2 regions of the Phosphitispora fastidiosa genome follow, and region 2 is predicted to be linked to the other one. Evidence: riboswitches for the same ligand, from Rfam matches in the RefSeq annotation. Region 2 holds a riboswitch; the other holds the start of a gene.
The links. Region 2 has a riboswitch for glycine ahead of gcvPA (aminomethyl-transferring glycine dehydrogenase subunit GcvPA). Riboswitches for the same ligand answer to the same signal wherever they lie in the genome.

Region 1 (6,594 bases), on a different contig from region 2:
ACATTTTAAAAGACTATTGGTAAGCCTAATAGAAATGTCTATGTAGTATAGTTGACATAAGGATAAAGACAATGTTTACATAAACAGGAGGGGAATATTTATTATGGCTGAACAGGGAACGTGGAAAGTAAAAAAAGGCCTTGCAGAAATGTTAAAAGGCGGAGTTATCATGGATGTAACTACACCGGAGCAGGCCCAAATTGCAGAAGAAGCTGGGGCTTGTGCCGTTATGGCTCTCGAAAGGGTTCCGGCAGATATACGAGCAGCAGGAGGAGTTGCCCGGATGGCTGATCCCACCGTGGTTCAGAAAATCCTAGATGCAGTTACTATTCCTGTTATGGCTAAATGCAGAATAGGACATTTTGTTGAGGCGCAGATTTTGGAATCACTTGGAGTTGATTATATTGATGAGAGTGAGGTTCTGACACCTGCAGATGAACAGTTTCATGTAAATAAAAACATTTTTAAGGTTCCGTTTGTCTGTGGCGCCAGAAATTTGGGGGAAGCTCTGAGAAGAATCGGAGAAGGGGCTGCAATGATCCGTACCAAAGGGGAACCGGGAACCGGCGATGTAGTGGAAGCCGTACGGCATATGCGCATGGTTATGAGTGAAATACGTAAGCTGCAGAATCTGCCCGAGGAAGAATTAATGAGTGCAGCCAAGGAGATGGGGGCGCCTTACAATTTGGTTGTAGAAGTGGCCAGGCTGGGCAGGCTGCCGGTAGTCAACTTTGCAGCCGGTGGGATAGCCACTCCGGCAGATGCAGCCTTAATGATGCAGCTTGGCTGTGACGGTGTTTTTGTAGGTTCAGGTATTTTTAAATCAGGAGACCCTGCGAAGAGGGCTAAGGCTATTGTGGCAGCAACTACACACTACAATGATCCTCAGATGTTGGCAGAAGTGTCAAAAGATTTAGGAGAGCCGATGGTGGGAATTAATATTTCCACACTGGCCAATGTGGACCGGATGCAGGAAAGAGGATGGTAAGATAATTATGCGGGTTGGAGTACTAGCTCTGCAGGGAGCTTTTATTGAACATGAAAAGTCCCTGAAAAGCCTGGGATGTGAGACTATTCAGGTAAGGAAAAGGGAACAGTTGGAAAACATTGATGGGTTAATTATTCCAGGTGGGGAAAGTACCACAATTGGGAAGCTGATGAACGATTTTGACCTTATCGGGCCGATTAAGGAGCTTGCCGTAAAGGGTTTGCCTATATTCGGAACCTGTGCCGGCCTGATTGTGATGGCAAAGGAAATTGCCAATAGCAGTCAATTGCGCTTGGGAATGATGAACATTACTGTGCAGCGTAATGCTTTTGGCAGGCAGGTAGACAGTTTTGAAACCGACCTTCAAATAGAGGGGCTTGGTCAAGAGCCTTTCAGGGCTGTTTTCATCCGGGCTCCTTATATAGAGAAGGTGAGCGATGGAGTGGAAGTGCTGGCAACAGTGGATGAGAAGATCGTTTTTGCCAGGGAAAAGAATTTTTTGGCAACAGCTTTTCATCCTGAATTAACTGATGATACAAGGGTTCATGAGATATTTATGAATTGTTGTAAAACATTTCACAATTTGCGTTGACAATCCTCAACAAGAAGAATATAATATAAAATTGAAACAGCATATTGGCTGAATGATTGTTACAGAAGAAGGGGAAACCCGCCGAAGGGGCAAGGTTCGGTAGTCCCAGACCGAATCAAAACTCTCAGGTATACCATATGTGTATGTTACTGTAACAGGACAGACCTCTGGAGAGACTTGTTAGCAAGCGCCGAAGGAGCAAAACCGGGTTTCCGGCGAATCTCTCAGGCAAAAGGACAGAGTGAAGGGGCCGTTTTTCCTACGAAAGTAGGAGAAGCTTATTCTTCTGTGTCTCCAGGGGTCGCCGTCAGGTAGACCTCTTTTTTGATGGATTTTTTTGCTGCAAAACCGCTAAATGCGGATATACGAAAAACACTATGAAGGGGACAGTAAACGGAGGATTTTTGCAGAGAGCCGGTGGGAGGTGTGAACCGGTAAAATCTGATGTTGAATCCACCCCTGAGTGGGAAGGCGTTTAAGCTTCACCGGTTGATGCCCGTTACTGCATTTTCTAAGTGGGCCGGTTTTGTTCGGTCAACCAGGGTGGTACCGCGGGAAATAGCCTCTCGTCCCTGAGAAAGTGAAATTCTTTCTTTGGGATGGGAGGCATTACTTTTTTTGCCTGTTATAGGAGGTGGGTGGAAAAGAACCGAAGACATAATTTTGTTAAGGGCAGAAATACTAAAAATTATGAGTGCTAAAAGCATACTAATTTACAATTTGAAGGGAGAGTTTTTTGAAATGACAGAAAGAGTATTTAATTTTAACCCAGGTCCGGCTATGTTGCCGGTAGAAATTCTTGAAGAAGCTCAAAAGGAACTACTGAACTATAAGGGAACCGGAATGTCGGTTATGGAGATCAGTCATCGTTCCAAGCAGTTTGAAGAAATAATCGTCGGTGCGGAAGCGCTGCTCAAGGAATTGATGGGAATTCCCGAAAATTACCGGGTGTTATTTATTGGTATGGGAGCAACAGGGCAGTTTGATATGATTCCGATGAACTACCAGGTTGGCGGTAAAGCGGGCAACTATGTAATTACCGGTAGTTTTGCCAATAAGGCCTATAAAGAAGGGGCCAAAATTGGAGAAGCCCATGTTGCTGCAACCACCAAGGAAATTAACTTTGCAAGAGTAGCCAATCCTGATGAAATCAAGATGAGTGATAATCCTGCTTATCTTCATATAACTTCTAACAACACGATTTTTGGTACTCAGTGGAAGGTTTTCCCTGAGACGGGAGATGTCCCCCTGATTGCTGATATGTCCAGTGATATCCTCTCCAAAAAGATTGATGTTTCCAAGTTTGCCCTGATTTACGCCGGAGCACAGAAGAACCTGGGCCCTGCTGGAGCAGCAGTAGTAATAATAAGAGAAGATATGCTTGAAAAATCCAACCAGGATCTGCCTACAATGTTGAAATATGATATTTATGCGAAAAACAATTCTTTGTATAACACCCCTGCTTCATTTACGATTTACATGATTAAGCTGATGCTGGAGTGGGTTAAAGCTCAGGGTGGGCTCGAAGTTATGGAACAGCGCAACGAACATAAAGCGGGTCTCGTGTATGATGCTATTGACAAAAGCAGTGGGTTCTACAAGGGACATGCGGAGACTTCCAGCAGGTCACTGATGAATATTACCTTCAGGCTGCCAAATGAGGAGCTTGATAAAGAATTTATTGCGGAAGCAGCTAAAATTGGTCTTTCAGGTCTCAAAGGACACCGGGAAGTAGGCGGCATCCGGGCTTCCATTTATAATGCCATGCCTGTTGCCGGCTGTGAAAAGCTGGTTGCGTTCATGAATGATTTTAAAAATAAAAAGGCTTAAATATATTAAGAGGGGAGACAGAATATCAATGAAAGTTTTAGTATTGGACAATGTTTCTGAAAAGGCAGTGAAAATCCTGTCAGATGGCGGGATTGAGGCTATAGTAAATAATAATAAGATGACCGAGGAAGAGCTGTGCGCGATTATTGGCGAATATGAAGGGGTTATCGTGAGAAGCGCTACCAAAATCACTGCACCGGTGGTTGCGGCAGCCAAAAACCTTAAAATAATCGGTCGTGCCGGCGTTGGAGTTGACAATATTGATATCCCTGCGGCCACTAATGCAGGTTTAATTGTAGTCAACGCTCCGGATGGGAATACCATAGCAGCTACGGAACAGACCCTGGCTCTGATGCTGGGTCTCGCCCGTAATCTTCCCCAGGCCCATAAAGATCTCAAGGAAGGCAAGTGGATGCGGAAGGAATACCTTGGGGTTGAATTAAGGAATAAGGTTCTGGGAGTTATCGGATTAGGCAGAATTGGAACGGCTGTTGCCAAGAGAGCACAGGCCTTTGAAATGAAGACGGTCGGCTATGACCCTATGGTATCGGCTGAAGCTGCTGCAGCTAACGGGATTACCTTTAAGTCCCTGGAAGAGGTTATTAAAGAGTCTGATTTTCTGACCCTGCATATTCCCAAAACAAAGGAATCACTCAATCTGATTAATAAAGCAGCCATTGCTATGATGAAGGACGGCGCCAGGATAATTAATGTGGCGCGCGGCGGCGTTGTTAATGAAGAAGACCTTTATGAAGCTGTAAAAAGCGGTAAATTAGCCGGAGCTGCACTTGATGTTTGGGCAGCTGAACCTACCACCGAGAGTCCGCTGTTTGAGCTGAATAATGTTATTGTGGCTCCTCATCTGGGGGCTTCGACCAAGGAAGCTCAGGTTAATGTGGCTCTGGATGTGGCTGAAGAGTTTGTAAATGTGCTGGTTAAAGGTGAAATGGCTAAAAATGCGGTTAATCTTGCACCAATTAAGCCGGACGTTTTGGCTGCTATTAAACCATATCTGACACTTGCGGAGAAAATTGGCAAAATGCAGGCACAGCTGATTAACGGTTCAGTTAAGAGTATTAAGATAACATACAGCGGTGAACTTACACAGGTAGAGGTATCTCCTCTGACCACTTCATTCCTTAAGGGATTCCTGGAGCCGATGGTGGAAGAAGCCGGTTCTGTCAATTTTGTCAATGCACCTATTCTGGCAAAAGAAAGAGGCATTGCGGTTGAAGAAGCTAAGATTGCCGAGGCCGGTGACTATAAGGCATATATTTCCGTTAAGGTAGAAGCTGATTGCGTCAAGGAGGTATCGGGAACCCTGTTTGGCGATGATGACCCCAGGATTGTTATGATTGACGGCTACCGGATTAATGTTGTTCCTGCAGGGAATATCCTGGTAGTGCCGCATCAGGATAAACCGAAGATAATCGGACCGGTTGCCAACCTGATTGGTGAACATGATATTAATATTGCCGGAATGCAGGTGGGCCGCAAGGTAGTTGGCGGCAGGGCTATTATGATCCTGGAAGTTGATGCAGCTCTGCCTGATGCTACTGTGGCTGAAATCGCCAAGGTTAATGGTGTTTATGACGTAAAAATGGTCACCCTTTAACAAGTAGTTGCCTGCAAAAATGTTTGATATACCGGCATAGTGTTGAATAAGCTTGTCAGAAGTTGGTAAAGATATGTACGAGTGTTTGAAAAACAGGTATCTATATAGTATAATTAAAAAACAGGGAAAAATGCAGTTTTCCCGATGACAGCGGGATGTACCTCTCATCCCTGATAGAATTTCTGTCAGAGATGAGAGGTTTTATTTCGTACTAATGTTCAGGGGGCGCATAGAGTGTTAGATTTAAAATTTGTTCGAAGCAATCCCGACAAAGTCAAGGAAGCCTTAAAAAAACGCGGACAAGTTGTCGGACTGGACAAGTTTCTTGAATTGGAGGATCAGAGGCGCAAGAAACTCGTTGAAGTGGAACATTTAAAGAACCAGCGCAATACCGTGTCCGAGGAAATTGGCATGCTTAAGAAGCAGGGAAAAGATGCTGAGGACATGATACTTAATATGAGACAGGTATCCCAGCAGATAAAGGAAATGGACGAAGAGTTAAGGGTGGTAGAGGAGAAACTTTGCTATACTCTGCTCACAATTCCTAATATACCAAATGAAAATGTGCCGGTTGGAACCTGTGAAGAAGATAACTGTGAGGTTAGAAAATGGGGTGACCCCGGAAAATTCGATTTTGAACCCCTGGCCCACTGGGATATTGGCGAGAACCTGCAGATTCTGGATTTTGAACGCGCCGCCAAGGTAACCGGAGCCCGGTTTACCTTTTATAAAGATCTGGGAGCCCGGCTGGAGCGGGCAGTGATAAACTTTATGCTTGATCTGCATACCCGTCAGCATGGGTATACGGAGATTTTTCCTCCATTTATGGTCAACAGGGACAGTATGACCGGGACCGGCCAGCTTCCCAAATTTGAAGAGGATGCCTTCAGGATTGACAATGTAGACTACTTTTTGATTCCCACTGCAGAAGTACCGGTTACTAACCTATACAGGGATGAGATTCTTGATGGAGCGAAACTTCCTGTATATCACTGTGCATACAGCGCGTGTTTCCGGGCTGAGGCCGGGGCTCATGGGCGTGATACCAGGGGGCTCATCAGACAGCACCAGTTCAACAAAGTGGAGTTGGTGAAGTTCTGCAGGCCTGAAGATTCCTATGATGAACTGGAGAAGCTGACTGCAAATGCAGAAAAGGTGCTGCAGCTCCTGGAGCTTCCTTATCGGGTGGTCTGCCTCTGTACCGGCGACCTGGGATTCAGTTCGGCCAAGACTTACGATATCGAGGTATGGCTGCCTAGCTACGGGACGTACCGGGAGATATCATCCTGCAGTAATTTTGAGGATTACCAGGCCAGAAGGGCACAGATAAGATTCCGGAGGGAGCCTAAGGCAAAGCCCGAATATGTGCATACCCTCAATGGGTCTGGATTGGCTGCTGGAAGGACGGTAGCCGCCATCCTGGAGAACTACCAACAGGAGGACGGCAGTGTACTCATACCGGAGGTTTTAAGGCCCTACATGGGTGTTGAAAAAATCACCAAATAGTAGCAGAATGCTTTGGTTGACAACAGTTTTTTTCTATGTTATACTCTTGAATGTATCGGACGG
Region 2 (6,594 bases):
GCCACTGCTATTGCTGCTACATAAACACCGCTTGTCGAGAGCGTCAGTCCCCAGGAATGATTTAATGCCATATATACTGGGACTGTCAGAGTAAAAGTAATTGTGGTGGCTATATATGGCTGCCTTATTTTAGGAAAATAGCCCCCCACGCCCCTGAAACAATAGGCTAGGGGGGCTATAGCCTGAATCTTACCTAAATTCATTAGTGGGTAACATCTTATACCCGGCGAATATTAGAGTTCCAATTGCGGCGGCAGTTCCTTCCAGCCTTTTGTCTTGATAAACTCATAGACTATACCAATTACCAGCCATACTGTACCAACCAGCAGGGCGGTACGATCCATGCTGCTGAAGACCCAGGCGACAATCAGGAAACCAAGCAAAGGCGCCAGGAAATACCTGATGTGATAACCGCCTTCAGGTGACCAGTTAGGAGTTTCGCCCAGTTTCTCGGGAGAATTACCTTTCTTCTTAACATAATAGAGCCAGATAACTCCAATGTTAAGAGCGGCAAACCCTCCGAGAGCGCCGTAATTGATAAGGTTTGTAATTTTATCAACGGTTAAGAAAATACCGAGAGCATATTCGAGGATAACAATAATGATGATATTATAATGAGGGGTCTGATACTTTTTGTTAATTTTTGCAAAGATGCTCTTGGGCAGCATATTATCACGTCCCATACCATAGAGCAGGCGCGCACCGGCTGCAGTGGCAACGACGTTAAATACACCCATGGCAAGTACGAATCCGGCAGTATAGAAAATTGTGAACCAACGACCGCCGGTCAATTCAGCAACGTGGAACAGGGCGGTATCAGCCCAGCCCGGCTGACTAATAAATTCCTGCCAGTTGGGAATAACCAGCATGCCAAGGTAACCTGTCACAAACATAGTAAACATCCCAATAATAACAGATGCATAGATAGCTTTGGGAACATCTTTCTTGGGATTGTTAGTTTCTTCTGCCAGTGTGGTAATGGCGTCAAATCCAAGGTAGCTCAATACTGCTACCGATGTGGCCGTTGCCAATGCGCTTACACTGGTGAACTGGAACGGTATGGAACTGAACAGAGTTCCGGTACCAACTCCATTTACTGCTATGGCATAACCCCAGACTGCGAATCCGGTGAAGACTACAAATTCACCGATAGCAACCATCCACAGACCCAGTTTAGCCATCAGTTCAACACCAAAGAGGTTCAGAAGACCCATACTGACAGCAAAAACCAACAACCATACTGCATAAGGGACTTGAGGGAAAAACTGCATAATATAGAGAGAAGCGCTCATCGATGTAACTGTCGGAATAAGTATGTAATCTAAAATAAGCACCCATCCAGACAGGAATCCAATATGTGGATTCCAGCCACGGGATACATAATTGTAAATCGAACCGGCCAGAGGATAGTTTTTAACCATAACTGAATAGCTCATAGCCGTGAAAATCATAGCAATACCGGCTAACATGTATGGTAGGGAAACTGTTCCTCCGGAAATCTGAACCAAGTAACCGAAAATGATAGCAGGTGCAATAGGAATCATATAGTTAATACCAAATGCCGTTAATTCCCAGAAAGAAAGAGACCTTTTTAGTTCCTGATGATATCCAAACTTTTCTAATTCCTGTTCAGCGCTAATCTTCTGTTGTGTTCCAACTGACATAGATTAACCTCCTTTTATTCTGCCTTTCGCATCATTGTTCTTTCTAAACCGATTACTACCTTGTAGTAACCACTCAACATGTTGTTAACCTCATAGTTTCCGGTATCAATCAACAAAGGATTACCGCCTAATGCTGTAAGTTTGCTTTGTGGGGCTATCACGATAATGTTGTCTTTACCCACTTCTTTCAGCACTCTTGGGCTGATTTGTTGGTTGCCTCTACCGAAGATATAGCCCTGGCCGCCTATTATGGTAACTACAATCTTGGTTCTTTTACCTTTGGTTAATTCTAACAGCCGTGATTCTGTTACATCATTGGCCAATACTTTTTTGTTCATGATCACATCTACACCCAATAAAGTATTTTGTAATCCCAGCTTTTGCATTACCGCCCTGGTTGTGGTTCCCGGACCAATAACATATACAATATCTTCTGCCATGTTCTCTATAACATCATCTGCAATATAATTTAGAGCTGTTGCTTCTCCTTCAGTTCTTCCGGATTTCAACCCCTGAACCAGTTTGGCTTCATGAGGCACTTTAAGATAGCCGTATAGTTTTGCGGTAACTCTTCCTTCTCTGAACGCAGCTTCATCAATATCCATTACTTCTGCATCATGAACTTTTTTAATTTTACCCTGCAGATACATTAGAGCTACTTCACCGGCATTTCTCGAATTAGTTGCATATACGGCTGAATGAATCTTGACCCCGGCAGGAATACCAATTACCGGTACGTTGGTATTACCTATGGCATCATAAATATTTCTGGCTGTTCCATCACCTCCCGCAAACAAAATCAGATCGGCGTTCATTGCCGCTAAAGTTTTGGCGGCATCTATAGTATCTTTGGCACCGGTTTTCCCTGGCTGAATTGAACCGAGTACTTCAGGTTCAAAGCCGCAATCTCTGGCTTCCTGCTCACCCATTTCGTGAGGGTAGGTAATTATATCAATTTCATCTTTTATTACTGCAAGTCGTTCCAGAGCATCCATCGCCCGTCTGGGTGATTCTGGGGTAGCCCCCAGTTCCAAAGCTTTTTTTAATATTTCTTCACCGTCACTGCCTTTGAGTCCGACTCTTCCTCCCACACCGGCTACCGGGTTAACTATTAACCCCAGCTTTTTTTTCAAATTCTATCACACCACCTAGCAGTAAACATATTTGCTTCAATAGAAGTCCAAAGGTTTTATGTGTTCCGCATTCCGGATGAATGCGGAACACAATAATGACCTTCCTTTACTTCCTGTGCTTTCTAAGGTAAGCCTTCCATGTTGTCGCCCATTTTTCAGGATCATCTAAAGCTGCTTCATCATTTCTCTTATGACCGGAAGCCTTATGAGGTGCGTTTATCACAAGCTCAGGAGTTTCATAAGCCTCCTTGCTAATTTGTTTGAGAACTTCATAGTACTCATCAAGGTCATCCACAGAGTATGACTCACATGGCTCAAGAGTCATCGGTTCGGGAATCTCCCATGGATGGTGGCTGAACCAATAATGTGGGATACCATAATCAACTGCACGGTAGTTAACTTCAGTTGTGCCCACACCGGTATCTTCCTTGAGTTTTTCCCAAGAGTAGCGCACCTGTTCCTGCCTGCGGTATCCGTTGCCTTGGTAGCATTCAGACAATCCGGGTATTGTGAGCAGTTTTTTCTCTAAATAGTTGTTGTTAAGCACAGATATGTCAGCACACTCTCTCAAGCCATCTGCACCCAGGTTCATAGTCCAGGCATAAGCCTTTAAAATAACCCCTGCAGTACCCCAAAAATCTCTGACCTTGCCGAAGCTCTCCGGATGATCATAATCCAGGAAATATTTCTTGCCATCAAATCCTACTGTAGGTACAGGCATAAACTTGGCAAATTCCTCCTTACAGCAGAGCGCACCATTAGCCGGTCCACTGGAACCGTGCGGTGTACCGAAGGTTTTGTGTACATTAAAGTGACACATGTCAAACCCGGCTTCTCTGGCTCTGGCAACACCCAGGAAGGCGTTGGCATTAGCCTGGTCATAGAAGCATATTCCGCCTGCCGCGTGGACAATCTTAACAAATTCATCAACCCTGGGGTTATAAAGACCGATGTCCTCGGGGTTGGTCATAAATATGGCAGCTGTCCTTTCCGAAACAGCGGCTTTTAATGCTTCAATATCTGGAAAGCCGTCTTTGTCAGGGTAGAGTGTGATAACTTTAAAGCCGGCAGTGGCAGGAGTAGCAGCATCACAGGGATGTGAGTAAATAGTGGTTATAATCTCATCCCGCTTGTCCAGTTCGCCCTTGGACTCCCAATAAGCCCTGACAATACTGGCTGCGGTATATACAGCGTGGTTACCTCCTCCGGGTTGGAAGGTAACCCGGTCCATACCTGATATTTCTTTGATTATCTGCTCAAACTTATAATAAATTTCCATAATACCCTGAACAGTATCCTCGTCCTGGCAGGGATGAAGTTCCGCAAAGTTCGGATGTGCTGCCAGATCTTCGTTAACACGCGGGTTATATTTCATGGTACAGGTACCTTCACTGATATCATTAGTGAAGTTTGCCCCCAGGGTTTCCTGGGTCAGACGTACATAATGCTGTAACACATGTTTCTGATCCATTTCAGGAAGATTAAGTTCCTTCCTGCGCATGCCGGCAGGAATGTCGGACAGGACATCACCGGCAGACTCTTTAATTTCATCATCGGGCATAGGAACCAGTATCCCTCTCTGTCCGGGAGTGGATAGTTCATATATGATAGGCTCGCACCAGCGGGCTTCATGATAGTCTTTCTTTAATCTAACAACACCCATATTTTTCACCCTTTCTGTGTAATTATAGTCCCTGGATAACTTGCTCCAAGGCCAGAGCCAGTTTCTTAATATCTTCCTTGGTATGGATTTCAGTTATGCAGTACAATGCACTCTGCCCATACTCAGGGAACTCCTGGCTGAGGTCCTTGCCGCCGAATATTTTATGCTCCAGTAAGGCTTTATTGATCTCGGCAACAGTCTTGCCGATGCCATCAAAGTTAACCACAAACTCCTTGAAGCTGGGTGACTTAAGAACAGGAACCTTGATACCTTTGATATTTGAAAGCAGGCCTTGAGCATACTTAACCCGCTGCATGATTCCCTCACCGAGGTCCCTGAAACCCTGTGGTCCCATCAGAGCCATGTAGACACCTGCGGCAATACCCCATAGTGCGGTAGTTGTCCCGATAAAGTCCTTGCCTTTTTCCCTTGATGCATAAGAAGTTCTTTCATAGAACACTTCACCGAAACTGTATTCCCCTTCTTGCACCGAAGTTGTTATCCCATAAAGCAGACCCGGATATTCGGCCACATACCTCTTGTCATCCCGGGTGCAGATAAAGCCGGCCAGGCCGCCGCCCCACTGCATATGAAGACCTAGCGGCTGATAATCACCAACAGCAAAGTCAGCGCCATAATCAGCAGGAGCTGCCAGGACACCAAGGGAACTGGGGTCAACCCCCGCGATTACTTCGGCATCGTTATCATGGGCAATTTTGGCTATTTCTTCACCCTGAGTTTCAATGAAGCCCAGGTAAGACGGGTTTTCGAAATAAACAGCTGCAGTATTGGAAGATATCTTTGCTTTTAAATCAGTAAGATCCAAAAGACCTGTATCTTTGTCATACTTTATTTTCTCAACTTTAATTTCAGGTTTGCAGTAGTTTTTGACTACCGACAGTCTGCCAGGACTCATGTTTCCGGCAACGAGGATTTCCCTGCGTCCTGTCATCCTCGCAGCCATACGGCAGGCAATGGCAATAGCATTTGCCCAATCATAAGTAGGCTTATTGACTGCCTCAAAACCAGTCATTTCACCTATCATACTGGCACTTTCAAAAAGCGCCTGCCACTTTCCGTGGTCCCCCTGAGCATCTCCTACTACATAAGCAGTAAGAAACTCATCACGGGTTATGATTTCATCAACCACAGACGGAACATAATGCTGCCATGTACCTGCACCAAGGAAGTTGGTATATTCCTTGCAGGACTTGTTTTTTGCGAGTAACCCTTCAACGTGTCTCCTCAATTCATATTCGGAAAGAAAGGGCTCGGGAATATTCATTTTCCCTTTAAATCTCAGATGATCGGGAATCTCCTTAAAAATTTCTTCAACACTGTCAATACCTATTTCTTTCAGCAGTTTTGTTTTCTCTTCCGGTACCGAGTTCGGTATGTAAGGATAGACCGGTTTGCTCATGTATCGTTCCTCCTTTTATTAATTATTACTGTTTGATAGTCATCATATTAGGAATGTTACCTTTTAGTCAGATGTTTTTACTCCCACCCCCCATCACTTGGTAGCAATCCCCCAGATGTCGGAATACCTTTTGCTGAATTTACTGCTTATACAGAAAAATTCGTGTAGCCAAATATGCAGGGCTCACCTCCTCATATAATTATTGAAGAATGTTGAAGTGATTTCAGTATCTGTGTTTAAATAATTTTATGATAATTTGTACAGTTAGTATTCTTATTTTACAACACTATTCATCGTATTATCAAATGAAATATGAGACAATTTTTGTTATTCCGGTCGATTTATGCAAAGTATCGTTAAACGGCGGGCAAAAATAAAAAGGACAGAGCAAACAGCACTTTGCTGTTTGCTCTGTCCTTTAACCTGAGAGATTCACTTCTTCATTGAAGTTATCACCTTTGGTGTCCTAAGTTCTTCAACTTAGAAACTCTCCAGAGTCTCGTCCGGCTGCAGTACTTTTACCTGAGAGTTTCAAGGCCGGTACAGCCATACCACCTCTTGCTCCTTCGGCGCCTTCAAAATAAGGTCTCTCCCGCAGCCTTCATCCGTCCTTATTATTTTTTCTTTGGTTACGTCCTGTTAACTCCCTGCATAAGAATGTTTCCCATGACAAAACAAAAAAGAACAGGGTAAACAACCGCTAATGGCTGTTTA

Region 1: another riboswitch for glycine. It lies ahead of serC (3-phosphoserine/phosphohydroxythreonine transaminase); the one in region 2 lies ahead of gcvPA (aminomethyl-transferring glycine dehydrogenase subunit GcvPA).

Annotation. Positions count from the first base shown of each region.
Region 1 is NZ_JAHHUL010000013.1:62,826-69,419, forward strand. It holds gene pdxS (pyridoxal 5'-phosphate synthase lyase subunit PdxS) at 104-988, shown strand; gene pdxT (pyridoxal 5'-phosphate synthase glutaminase subunit PdxT) at 996-1,580, shown strand; glycine riboswitch at 1,738-1,830, shown strand; T-box leader at 1,949-2,157, shown strand; gene serC (3-phosphoserine/phosphohydroxythreonine transaminase) at 2,322-3,410, shown strand; gene serA (phosphoglycerate dehydrogenase) at 3,439-5,025, shown strand; gene serS (serine--tRNA ligase) at 5,260-6,531, shown strand; tRNA gene Ga0451573_RS12400 (tRNA-Ser) at 6,593-6,594, shown strand, end outside.
Region 2 is NZ_JAHHUL010000002.1:165,395-171,988, forward strand. It holds gene Ga0451573_RS03200 (MFS transporter) at 1-203, opposite strand, end outside; gene Ga0451573_RS03205 (APC family permease) at 234-1,664, opposite strand; gene Ga0451573_RS03210 (ATP-NAD kinase family protein) at 1,679-2,797, opposite strand; gene gcvPB (aminomethyl-transferring glycine dehydrogenase subunit GcvPB) at 2,904-4,460, opposite strand; gene gcvPA (aminomethyl-transferring glycine dehydrogenase subunit GcvPA) at 4,483-5,880, opposite strand; glycine riboswitch at 6,290-6,377, opposite strand; glycine riboswitch at 6,381-6,485, opposite strand.